3 regions of the Bradyrhizobium sp. CCBAU 53421 genome follow, and region 1 is predicted to be linked to each of the others. Evidence: predicted binding sites of a transcription regulator. Region 1 holds the regulator's gene; each other region holds the start of a gene.
The links. Region 1 encodes LexA, which represses DNA repair genes until DNA is damaged. Its sites were predicted from a motif close to TGTTCNNNNTGTGTTCNG; they were not measured.
Positions count from the first base shown of each region.

Region 2: the regulator LexA is predicted to act here: its motif matches at 1,852-1,869, upstream of radA (DNA repair protein RadA).
Region 3: the regulator LexA is predicted to act here: its motif matches at 2,507-2,524, upstream of XH92_RS30635 (ImuA family protein).

Region 1 covers NZ_CP030047.1:4,866,100-4,870,300, reverse strand. The annotation lists gene XH92_RS23285 (HAD family phosphatase) at 73-705, shown strand; gene glp (gephyrin-like molybdotransferase Glp) at 725-1,936, shown strand; gene lexA (transcriptional repressor LexA) at 2,180-2,884, shown strand; gene XH92_RS23270 (hypothetical protein) at 3,141-3,569, shown strand; gene XH92_RS23265 (hypothetical protein) at 3,747-3,974, shown strand; gene XH92_RS23260 (ComEC/Rec2 family competence protein) at 3,971-4,201, opposite strand, start outside.
Region 2 covers NZ_CP030047.1:5,544,313-5,548,513, reverse strand. The annotation lists gene XH92_RS26580 (CvpA family protein) at 1-163, opposite strand, end outside; gene radA (DNA repair protein RadA) at 353-1,834, opposite strand; gene XH92_RS26570 (hypothetical protein) at 1,954-2,418, opposite strand; gene XH92_RS26565 (HAD family phosphatase) at 2,512-3,183, opposite strand; gene XH92_RS43170 (hypothetical protein) at 3,318-3,689, opposite strand; gene XH92_RS26555 (hypothetical protein) at 4,091-4,201, opposite strand, start outside.
Region 3 covers NZ_CP030047.1:6,478,465-6,482,665, forward strand. The annotation lists gene XH92_RS30630 (DNA polymerase Y family protein) at 1-1,414, opposite strand, end outside; gene XH92_RS30635 (ImuA family protein) at 1,641-2,435, opposite strand; gene XH92_RS30640 (UdgX family uracil-DNA binding protein) at 2,692-4,149, shown strand.

The DNA of each region.
Region 1 (4,201 bases):
TCCGTCGCATGCCTGCCGCACAAATCGAGGACATTGCCGGCCGCCTGCAATTTTCGTACACGGTTCCACGCAATGACCTCGCAACTCTCTCCCGATTCCGTCGACGTGCTGCTGTTCGATATCGGCCGCGTCGTGCTCGACATCAACTTCGAGAAGGCGATGGCGCACTGGGCGCAGCAAGCCGGCTGCGCGCCGGCCGACCTCGCCACGCGCTTTGTGGTCGACGACAGCTTCAAGCATCACGAGATCGGCCGGATCGACGACGCGGCGTTCTTCGCAAACCTGCGCCGGACGCTCGGCATCGAGATCACCGACGCGCAGTTCCTGGAAGGCTGGAATGCGATCTTCACCGGCGAGATGCCGGGGATTGCGCGCCTGCTCGCGGCGGCCTCGGAGCGGATGCCGCTCGATGCCTTCTCCAACACCAATCCGGCCCACGTCGCGCATTTCTCGGTGCTCCATGCCGAGCTGCTCAGCCATTTCCGCACCGTCTTCCTGTCCTCGACGATCGGCTTTCGCAAACCCGACGCCGAGGCCTACGATCATGTGGTAAAAGCCATCGGCGTGCCGGCGTCGCGGATGCTGTTCTTCGACGACCTGGCCGCCAACATCGAAGGCGCGCGGGCGCGCGGCCTTCATGCCATCCACGTGACATCGACGGATGACGTGGCGAGGGCTCTGACTGCACTTGGTATTGAACATTAGGAATTGAGGAGCTCCGAGCGTGGCCCTGATGCCGGTTGCCGATGCCCTGTCCGCCGTCCTCGCCGGCGCCGAACCGCTGCCGGAGGAGATGGTCGCGCTCGATGCCGCCTACCATCGCACCCTGGCGCGCGACCTCGCCGCGCGCCGCACCCAGCCGCCGCAGCCGATGTCGGCGATGGACGGCTATGCCGTGCGCGCGACCGACGCGGCTGACCTGAAGGCCCGCCTCCGGGTGATCGGCGAAGTCGCGGCCGGACGGCCATTCGAGCGCACGGTCGGCGCCGGCGAAGCGGTGCGGATCTTCACCGGCGGCGTGATCCCTGACGGGGCCGACGCCGTCATCATCCAGGAAGACACCGCCGTCGAGGGCGACCACATCACGATCACCGAGCTAGCTGCCGCCGGACGGCACATCCGCCCGGCCGGTGTCGACTTCCGTGAGGGCGACGTGCTGCTCGCCGCCGGCAGCCGCCTCTCCGACCGCGCGCTGTCGCTTGCGGCCGCCATGAACTATGCGGAGCTCGCGGTGCGCCGCCGCCCGAAGGTCGCGGTGCTGGCGACCGGCGACGAGCTGGTGATGCCGGGCTCGCAGCCCGGCCCCGGCCAGATCGTCTATTCCAACGGCTACGCGCTGCGGGCGCTGGCCCGCGCCGAGGGCGCCGAGACCGTCGATCTCGGGATTGCCGCCGACACGGTGGACGCCACCACCGCAGGCATCCGCCGGGCGCGGGAAACCGGCGCCGACATCCTGATCACGACCGGCGGCGCCTCGGTCGGCGACCACGACCTGGTCAAGCAGTCGCTGGAGGCCGAAGGCGTCGATATGGCGTTCTGGCGGATCGCGATGCGGCCCGGCAAGCCGATGATGCATGGCCGGTTAGGGGCGCTGCGGGTGATCGGCCTGCCCGGCAATCCGGTGTCGTCCTATGTCTGCGCCTTCCTGTTTCTGGTGCCGTTGATTCGGGCGCTGAGCGGCCGAAAAATGATTCATCATCGCCGCGCGAGCGCCCTGCTCGGCCGCGACCTCGCTGCCAACGACCAGCGCGAGGACTATCTGCGCGCGCGTCTCGAGACGCGCGAGGACGGCACGCTGATCGCAACGCCTGTGATGCAGCAGGACTCGTCGCTGCTCGGGAATCTCGCTGCGGCACGGGCACTTCTCGTGCGTCCGCCGTTTGCGCCGGCCGCTGTTCAAGGCAGCGAATGCGAGATCCTGACGCTGCCCGAATGAGACTTTCGCGGCTCGCCGATTGCGCGTTGCAGAACGCGTTCACCTGAAATTAAGTGGTTGCGGAACACATATCGAACATATAGTGTCCGTTCATGATTTGTTTCGAGTACTGGTGTCTACAAACGGGAGACCACCAGGGAGCGCTTGCAACGAGCACCGCGCTCCTGAGGTCAGCCCCGCCTGCGGGTCCCACCTGAAGAGTCTCGGAATCGAACGACGCTATCAACCGGGGGAATACTCGAGATGCTCACGCGCAAACAGTACGAACTTCTGCGTTTCATCAACGAACGTCTGAAAGAGGCCGGCGTGCCGCCCTCCTTCGACGAGATGAAGGATGCGCTCGACCTGCGCTCGAAGTCCGGTATCCACCGCCTGATCACTGCGCTGGAAGAGCGCGGCTTCATCCGCCGCCTGCCCAACCGCGCCCGCGCTATCGAAGTCATCAAGCTGCCCGAGCTGTCGGCCGGCGGCAGCAACGGCCGCCGCGGCTTCACGCCGAGCGTCATCGAAGGCACCCTCGGCAAGCGCACCAGCACGCCGCCGATTGCCGAGGACGACGGCAACCGTCCGGTCGCGGTCCCCGTGATGGGCCGGATCGCCGCCGGTACGCCGATCGAGGCGCTGCAGACCCGCAGCCACACCATCAGCGTACCACCCGACATGCTCGGCGCCGGCGAGCATTATGCGCTGGAAGTGCGCGGCGACTCGATGGTCGATGCCGGCATCCTCGACGGCGACATGGCGCTGATCCAGCGCAACGACGTCGCCAACACCGGCGACATCGTGGTGGCGCTGATCGACGAGGAGGAAGCCACCCTGAAGCGCTTTCGCCGCCGCGGTGCATCGATCGCGCTGGAGCCGGCCAACACCGCCTATGAGGTGCGCATCCTGCCGCCGAACCGGGTCCGCATCCAGGGCAAGCTGATCGGCCTCTATCGCAAATACTGATTTCAAATACTTGCGGCGGCGAGGAACGAGCAACACATCGGAATCGTTCCTTGATAGATGGCGTAACGTGCCGCCTGCCCGATGCGCTCCGATACCTCCCACGCAGCGTCGCGTGTTTGTGATCGGGGCGTTCGTCGAGCAGTCGTACAATCGCCCAGAAACGAGGAGACACTCGTTCGTTATCGTCCACTCTGGTAGAGGCCCTATGCCTCAAGGAGAGGCACGGGTCGCTACCCTCGAACAGAGGAGCCATCCGATGTGTGACTATAGTCTGCACGCCGTGGCGTCGCGCCCCGCCATTGTTGGAGAGACGCTGATCACCACGACTTTCCGCGGCACGTCGACCCGCGGCTTTGCTTCGGAGAATGATCCCACGGTCGCGGTCTGCATGCTGCCGGGCACCGAGCTCGCTTTCGCCGAGAACGTTCGCTACGACAGCCGCTGGATCTGGACCAAGACGATGAACTTCCGCGTCGGCGTGTTCAACGAAGTCGAGCCCGACGTTCCCGATCGCCATCACGACGCGGTCGAATTCCCCGACGGCAGCCATGTGCTGGTGACCCAATTGGTCGAGGGACAACGCGTCAGCGTGCTGCAACTGCCGGCACTGCATCCGCCGGTCGAGCAGAAGCCGAAGGTTGTGGAGCGGCGGCCCTCCGCATTTGCGTCGCTGTTTTTGGGTTGAGCGCATCGTCGCCGCGGAATGAGCGATCCGGCGGCGGGTGACCTTGAGCGATTTCGAGCGACCCCGGACGCCGGGTTCCGGGGCGCGGCAGGAGATTTGCGTCGGCGGCCGGCTTGGCGCATCATTGGGCACGGAGGACGTGCACTCACGGAAACCTGCTCAACGGAAACCTGCTCAGTGGTCGACAAGGTCACATGGCAAAAGGCTGGACGCGTCACGGAGCCGGGCCGCTACATGTTCCGGTTCGGCTGGCTGACCGTGACGGCTGATGACCTGAAGGTCTGGGAGCAATTCCCGGAGGCTTCCTTCACCCTCGTCAAGAAGCCCGATGCCGGCCCCGACTCCGACGAGTTCCATCTCGGCCTGTTCGAGCTGCCGACCGGACCCTCACCCGACAACGGCTAATCCTCGCCCTGCAGATCGGTCTCGGCCGGCGTCGCATCCACGGCGGGCCGTGGCGCGGCAGCCGGCGCGCGCAGCGTGGTCTCGCTCTCGCCATCACCGGGCACCGCCGGCGACCACGGCCGGTCGATCCCGCCGGGCTTGACCGCATCGACGGCGTAGCCGTCCCTGATACGCCGGAGCACCAGCGCGCCGTGGCGCCGCAACCGCTCGGCGTCGATCACCGAGGC
Region 2 (4,201 bases), 680 kb from region 1:
TGGCGGTCGGCAGCAGCTTCGAGAAAGCATAAAGAGTGACCAGCGCGGCGGCGCCCCAGGCCGCGATCGACAGGATCTCGCGCATGAAGCCACGCACCATCGCGAGCAGGCCCGAGATCAGCATCACCCCGAGCAGGACGAGATCGAGTATCGTTATGGGCATCGGCTGGTCAGGTCCGCTGGTACGTTTCGGTACGCTGTTAAGGGCTTACGCTGTTAAGGGCTCTCGCGAATCGGCAAAGTCGGTGCCGTCCTAACTGAGGCGCATCGGGGGGCATCCGGCAAGGCCGCAACACCACCTGTCCCGCGCGGCGGATGTATAGCGGCGAGGGGCTGATACGTCACGCCTGCTTTAGCTGTTGTCGCGTCGGAATCGGGCCGGTGTGGCATTTTTCCCAGCCGATTCAGCGCCTCCAGAGCCGTCCTGGTCGTCCCTTGGCGCAGCGCGTCCGCCTCTTGGCGTACCGCGCGCCGCAATTTCGGCGACCAGCGTGGTCAGATTACCGACGCTGTTGAGGGTGAGCCCGGTATCGCCGCCGCCATCGCCGCGGGCCGATTCGGGCAGGATGGCGCGGCCGAAGCCGAGCTTCAGGGCCTCCTTCAGCCGGGCCGGGGTCTGCGCCACCGGGCGGATTGCGCCGGAGAGCGAAATCTCGCCGAAATAGACCGCATCCGTCGGCAAGGGCGCATTGACCAGCGAGGAGACCAGCGCGGCCGCCGCGGCAAGGTCGGCGGCCGGTTCCTGGATGCGCAGGCCGCCCGCGACATTGAGATAGACGTCATGTCCGGACAATTTGACGCCGCAATGCGCTTCCAGCACCGCCAGCACCATCGACAGCCGGCTCGGGTCCCAGCCGACCACGGCGCGGCGCGGGGTGCCGAGCGAAGTCGGCGCCACCAGCGCCTGCAACTCTACCAGCACCGGGCGGGTGCCCTCGATGCCGGCGAACACCGCGGTGCCAGGGCTGCCGAGCTCGCGCTCGGAGAGGAACAATTCGGAGGGGTTGGTAACCTCGCGCAGCCCGAGCCCGGTCATCTCGAACACGCCGATCTCGTCGGTCGCGCCGAACCGGTTCTTCACCGAGCGCAGGATACGGAACTGCTGCGAGCCTTCGCCCTCGAACGACAGCACCGCGTCAACCATATGCTCGACCACGCGGGGACCGGCGATCTGGCCGTCCTTCGTGACATGGCCGACCAGGATGATCGCAGCGCCCGTCTTCTTGGCGAAGCGGATCAGCGCCTGCGCCGAGGCGCGGACCTGGGTCACGGTGCCGGGCGCGGATTCGACGGTGTCGGTCCACATGGTCTGGATCGAATCGATCACGATCAGCCGCGGCACCGCGCCTTCCGACAGCGTCGAGACGATGTCCTCGACCGAGGTTTCGGACGCCAGCTGCACCGGCGCATCCGCGAGCCCGAGCCGCTCGGCGCGGAGCCGCACCTGCGCGACCGCCTCTTCGCCGGAGATATAGACCGCGCGATGGCCGGCGCGCGCCATCATGGAGGTTGCCTGGGTCAGCAGGGTGGATTTTCCGATGCCGGGATCGCCGCCGACCAAGAGCACCGAGCCGCGGACGAAGCCGCCGCCGGTGACGCGGTCGAGCTCGGTCATGCCGGACGACAGCCGCGGCGCGTCCTGGGTTTTGCCGGACAGCGATTCCAGCGCAAACGTCCGTCCCTTCCGCTTGCTGCGGATCGAGACCGGCACCGAGCCCGTGGTGTCTTCCTCGGCCAGCGTGTTCCACTCGCCGCAGGAATCGCACTTGCCCTGCCAGCGATTATACGCCGCGCCGCAGTTCTGGCAGACGAAGGAGAGGGTGGATTTGGCCATTTCCGCTCAATACGGTTTAGAACAAACGTAGAACATCGGTGTGCGCATGTCCAGTTGAATGCAGCAGCATGGCGAGGCCGCGCGCCGCGCAACGCGTGTTCGACAGAAGCAAGTCTGGGTTATCCTCTGCGCTCTTTCAGGACACGAACTTCAATCGCGGGCGCCTGCCATAGCTGCAGGCGGTAGTGATCGTCTCGCTCCAGGCCGTTCGCCGACGACGTGTCGAGTGCGCCGTAAGAGACGCGCACGCGATAGCTTCCCGGCGCGACCTCGATGCGCTGCGCGTCGGGAAAATAATCGGTGCAGCCGGCGATCACGATGCGGCCGGACGCGACGTCCAGGCTGGCTTCGACAACGTGATCCCACTTGGTGAAATCGGCGTCCGGCTCGGCGTCGAGAATTTCAACCCCGACTGGAACGTCCATGTTCCGAACCGTGCCAATCCCGACCGTCCCCGGCGCCGTCGCCAGCAGTCGATCGGTCGTTTCCGGCGTCCACGCTTCGGAAAGATTGCCGTCCGCAGGTTCATCTTGGATGTAGAACTGGAAATAGTCCGCAAACAGCGAGAGCTTGAAGGATTGCATGTTCAAATGGTCATGCCGGAGGGCTGGCGATCGCTGTCGCCGATGCTCGGCTGCCTAACATGAAAGCAAGATTCGGGCGACACGTCAGATCGATCAGCCCGCCATCCGGAAGAATTGCCGCGCAATCTCCTCGACCTCGCGCCACGAATTCGCCAGATGTACCGCGCCCGCGTCGCGCAGTTTGACGTCGTGACCGTCGCGAATGTGGCTGGCGGCGCACAAGCCAATGGCGGTCATGCCGGCCGCGACCGCTCCCTTGATGCCGCCGGCGCTGTCCTCGATGACCAGGCATTCGCCGGGCCTTGCGCCGAGCTTCTCGGCGGCGAGCAGGAAGATATCCGGATGCGGCTTGCCGCGCGCGACCATGTCGGCGCTGAAGATGTGGCCGTCGAATTCCGCTTCCAGTCCGAGCACCGAGAGGCACAATTGCAGGCGTTCCATCGAGCTCGACGAGGCGATGCATCGCGGGATGCCGAAGAATTTTCGGATGAAGTCGGTGGCACCGCTGACCTCCTTGAGGTCGCTGCGAAGCCGGTCCAGCGTGGCGCGGTTGAACGCGCTCTGGAAATCGGTCGGCACAGGTCGTCCGATGGCGGCCTCGATCTCGGCGATGACGTCGACCCAGCGTTTGCCGGAATAGCGACTGAGCGCCTGATCGAGCGTGGATGGATGGCCGAGATCACTGACGGCCTTCGCCAGTACGGTGTTGGCGATGGCCTCGCTGTCGGCGATCACGCCGTCGAAGTCGAAGATCAATGCGCCCACGATTCCCAGCCCCCAAGCAGACGACGACGTCCTAGCAGGACCGGGCCACCATGCGCGCAACACTTTCTGTTGCAGACTATCTCAACGCCGCGCGCCGTCGATGATCGAGGGAACGCCTGTCGGCACCACGGCAATCAGCGCGAGAACACCCGTGTTCCGGCCGGCCATCGCGGCTTGTCTCCGACCGGGCTTGCGCCGATCTCCCATCCGACGCCGCCCCAGAGCACGTCGACGGCACCAAGCTCTCCCGCGACATCGCGGACGTAAAACACGTTCGGCCTGGCGTTGGTCTCCAGCGGGCCGCCGTTGCCGTTGGGCTGCTGCTGCAATCTGCACCAGACGTCGGCCAGCCGGCTCTCGTGGCTCTGACCGAGCCTGGCGAGGATGTCCTTGTCGCTCGAGGCAGCGCTCAGGACGAAGGTCTGCAACGATGCGCTGCCGGTCTCGTCCTCGACCTTGTTCGTGAAACGTTGCGCGAAGGTCGCACCGAGCCAGGAGATTTTCACCGGCGCGCTCGAGGCGATGTTCTCCTTGAAATGGTCCCGCGCGACGAATTTTTCAGTGCGAGGGATCGCCGAGGTCGAGGACGGATCGGACGGTTCCTCAGCTTTTGGTTGCAGGGAACAGGCGACTCGGTCAACGGCGGGAGCGGAACCCGGTTGGTTCGGTTTCGGATCGTCGGCGGCAACGCTCAAGGCTGGTGCTGCGAGAAAGACGGTCAACGACAGCGTGAGGCTTAACTGGCGCATCTTGTTGTCGTCCCTGAATCCGCTGTGTTCGCGGAGACAAGGTAAACCGCATCTTGCAGATGTAAATCAAAGATCGGGTTTCTGGTTAAGGATAAAAAGTAAGTTCAACTACAGCGAGAATTTGAATCAAATGCTGGCGGCGCGATCGGTGGCCGCGTTCAGGCGCGGATGTCTCGCACCGACAGCAGCAGCGGAGAATTCTCGCGCGGCACTAGGGCCGTCGGCAGGGCCCGGCAGCATCTTGCCTGCGCGCGCAGCGGATCGCTCCA
Region 3 (4,201 bases), 1.6 Mb from region 1:
CGCGCAGCTCGCTCTCGTAGAGGCCGTCGCGAAAGATCCAGAAGCGCTGGCCCTCGGTGTCCTCGACGCGGAAGTAATCGCGCGTCAGCGACGCGCCGTCCTGCTTCCACCATTCCATCGCGATCCGTTCGGGGCCCTCGACCCGCGCCACCGCATGCAGGGCGCGCCGCCAGGTGAACTGGTGCGGCGGACCGTCAGGCACGCTCGCGAACGGCACCTTGATCGGCTCGGGCCGCTCGAACAGCCGCAAGGGCCGCAGCGGCGGCTCGCCGGCGACGCGCTCCGGCCAGGCAGCCGCGCCCGCCGCGGCCAGATGATGCTGCGCCGGCAGCGCGAGCGCAGCGCGCTCGGGGATGTGGCTCTCCAGCGGCAGATGCACGACGACGCGCTTTCCCCCGATGCGGGCTGCGATGCGGTCGATCAGCGCCGAGAGCTCGTCATTGTCGTGCACTGACGTGTCGAGGTCGCGCTGCTGCTGCACCACGATCTCGGTCCGCCCCGCGGCGAGGCGGATGAGATCGAAACCGAAGCCAGGATCGAGGGGATCGTTGAGCGCATCGAGCCGCTCGCGGAACAGGCGGTCGATCATCTCCGGCCGCGTCACCGGCCGCCCGGTCTCGACCATGATCGTGCGCACCGCGCCGTCGGTGCGGAAGAAGCTCGCCTCCAGCTGCCGCGCGCCCTTGCCCTGCTTGTCCATCGCCGCGACCAGCATCCTGGCGAGGCTTGAGAGCGTCAGCGCGATCACGGTGTCGGTCGCGATCGGCTCGGGGAAGCGTTTCTCGACGATGTAATCGGGCAGTGGCTTGCGCGGGCTGATCGGAGCATCGCCCCGCCCGAGCGCTTGGTTGAGCAAGGTCGTGAAGGCTGCGCCGAACCGTGCCGAGATCTCGTGCGGCGCGCGCGTGGCGACATCGCCGATGGTCTTCAGGCCGGCGCGGCGCAGGCCGGTGGTGATCGTGGCATCGGCGCCGAGCGCCGACACCGGCAGCGGGCCGACCGCCTCCGCTTCCGCGCCGCTGGCTATGATCTGCCCCGAGGCATAGCGCGTCAGCGTGCGCGCCGCGATCGAGGTGCCTGATATCGCCGCGCTGACGGCAAAGCCGCGCCGGTTCAGCGCATTGATGACGATCTGCAGCAGCGCCCGCTCGCCGCCGAACAGATGCGCGCAGCCGGTGATGTCGAGGAACAGGCCGTAAGGTGGATCGAGCGCGACCAGCGGCGTGAAGCGGTCGCACCAATCGGCGATGTCGTTCAGCGTCTTCAGATCGGCGGCGGGATCGGCGTCGTAGACCGTGAGCTCCGGGCAGATCGCCCGCGCATTGGCGAGCGGCAGCCCGATCGACAGCCCGGCCCGCACCGCCGCCTCGTCGACGGCGTGCAGCAGGATGGCGTTGTGGTCCTTTGCGACCACGACGCTGGGGAGGACGTTGCTATTCGTAAGGGACGCATGGGCAGATGGGTTCCCTCCCCCCTTGCGGGGTCCGAGGCGAGCGGAGCTCGCTCTCGAGGTTAGGGAGAGGGGTGAGCCGCATACGCCGGCGTCTGTGGTACCCCTCTCTCCAACTCTCCCCCGCAAGGGGGGAGAGAGCCCGACCAATGTGCTCGCCTCACTTGAAAGTTCATCCACCTCCCGCGCATCAGCTTGCGAGGCGATGTCCTGCGCGAGCTTGCGCTTGATGCGGTCGATGGGCAGGCGTGGCAGCCACAGGCTGAGGATACGCCGACGGTTCACTGAATTGGCACTCATCACATTTCCATTCCATGATCCATCGCCCGACCGGGCCATGACGGTTGCGCACGAGTTCGGCCTCGAAGCGCGGCGCGCCCCAGGCGCTTGCGGCATTGCCGGGCGGCGAATGCGCCGCGCGCACGATCCAGCGCGTCTCCGCAGTCGAGGGGATCGGCGTGGCCGCGATCCGCAGCACCAGCGCGGTGACGCCGGAGGCCTGTGCGGCCAGGGTCAGTTTGCGGCTGGCGACGAGATCGAGCTGGCGCACATCGCCCCAGATCTCGAGCACGACAGCGCCGAGCGCATCGCAGGCGAGCGCGTCGGCCGCAGTGCGCAGAGCGCCATCGACATCGGCGGCGCGCACCGTGACCAGGAGGCGCGGATCGAGGCCGAGCTCGGCGAGCCCGCGCATCGACAGCGCGCCGTTCTCGCGATCGGAAAAATCCTGCCGCACCCAGACCAGCGGCTTGCGCGCTGATATCCGTCCGGCGAGCCCCGCGATGAAGCCGGTCGCCGCGCCGCCTTGATGGCCGGCCGCGAACACCTCGTGCAGCGCGGCCGGCGCAAGCCCGCCGCGCAGCATCGCGTCCGCGCTCGTGTGGCCGAGCGCGATGCGGTTCGGCATCGCCGCCTCCGATGGCGCCTCGATGCGCGCGATGCTGCCGCGCAGAGACGCAAGCGTACCCGTGCGTGCGCCATTCATTGCGCCGCTCCTTCCCAATCAAAATTTGAGGCCGTCACTGACCAGAACAGAGAACCAGGGACTGGTTCAGTTGTTCATGATATGTTCTAATATAAAGCTAACAGGGCCCGCGGAGTCAATCGGATTGGTGAGCTCATCGATTCATCAGTGGAATCAATGGGATTCAGCAGCCGCCAAAGCAGACGGGCCCCGCTCTTCCGCAAGCCAGGCGCGGAAGGCCCCGGAAATGACAGCGTGACGGAAACGGAGCAATCGCATGCGTATCATCGTGCTCGACAACGACACCGATTTCGAGGGCTGGCGCAAGGCCGCGCGGCGGTTGGCGATCAATGACGTGAAGCCTGCGGAGGTCACGTGGACCGTACGCAAGGACGACGAATTGTCGCCGGCATCCTGCGTGAATGAATTGCCTGACGTGCCGCAGGCGCAGTTCAACGTCCCCGCGATCTTCGTCGAGCTCGCAAGGACCGCGATCCTGCATCGCAATGACGCGCGCTTCGCCCTGCTCTATCGCCTGCTGTGGCGGCTGCGCAGCCATCACGATCTGCTCGGCGCGACTGATGACCCCGACGTCGCCGAGGTCCACGCGATGGCGCGCGCGGTCTATGGCGACATCGACAGGATGCACGCGCAGCTTCGCTTCCGCGAGATCGGACGCGAGCGGACGGCGCATTACGTCGCCTGGTTCGAGCCCGAGCACCGCATCGTCGAGTTCGCCGCACCGTTCTTCGCCGGCCGCTTCGCCGACATGCCGTGGTCGATCCTGACCCCCGACGTTTGCGCCCATTGGGACGGGCACGCGATCTCGATCTCGCCGGGCGTCGCCAAATCCGAGGTGCCGAGCGAGGATCGGCTGGAGGAAGCCTGGCGGCGTCATGACAACGGCCTGTTCAATCCCGCGCGGCTGAAAGTGATGGAGACGCCGCAGGCCTATTGGAGGAACCTGCCCGAGGACTCGATCATTAAACCGCTGATCGAAGACGCCATGCGCATGACCAGCGGCCCCTTCATCGCACGCAAGGCGACTGAGCCGCGGAAGCCGCAGGATACGCCGATGCCCCGCAAGCGAGACAAGCAGATCCAAGACTTGCAAACCAAAGACTTGCAAGCTCACGACACGATTGCTGCCCTGCGCGAAGAAGCTGCCGGTTGCCGCGCCTGCCCGCTATGGAAGGACGCGACCCAGACCGTGTTCGGCGAAGGACCGCAAAGCGCGACGCTGATGCTGGTCGGCGAGCAGCCCGGCGACAAGGAAGATCTCGCAGGCCATCCCTTTGTCGGACCGGCCGGGCAGATGCTCGATCGCGCGCTCGAGGACGCCGGCATCGCGCGTGCCACGGTCTACATCACCAACGCGGTGAAGCACTTCAAGTTCGTGCCGCGCGGCAAGATCCGGTTGCATCAGAAGCCGAACACGCCGGAGATCCGCGCCTGTCGTCAGTGGTACGAACGCGAGTTCGCCGCCATCAAGCCGGAGCTCGTGGTGGCGCTCGGCGCAACCGCAGCACAGAGCGTGCTCGGCAAGATCACTCCGATCAACAAGAACCGCGGCCGCCTGATCGATCACGACGGAACCAAGGTGCTCGTCACCGTGCACCCCTCCTATCTGTTGCGGCTGCCCGACGAGAAAGCCAAGGCGCTGGAATATCAGCGCTTTATCGACGACCTGAAAATCGCCGCAGATCAGTTGCGCAATGCGGCCCGCGCGGCCTGAGTTTCGCCAATCCAGCGGAACCGGGAACCACACTTCAACGTGAAATTGTTTC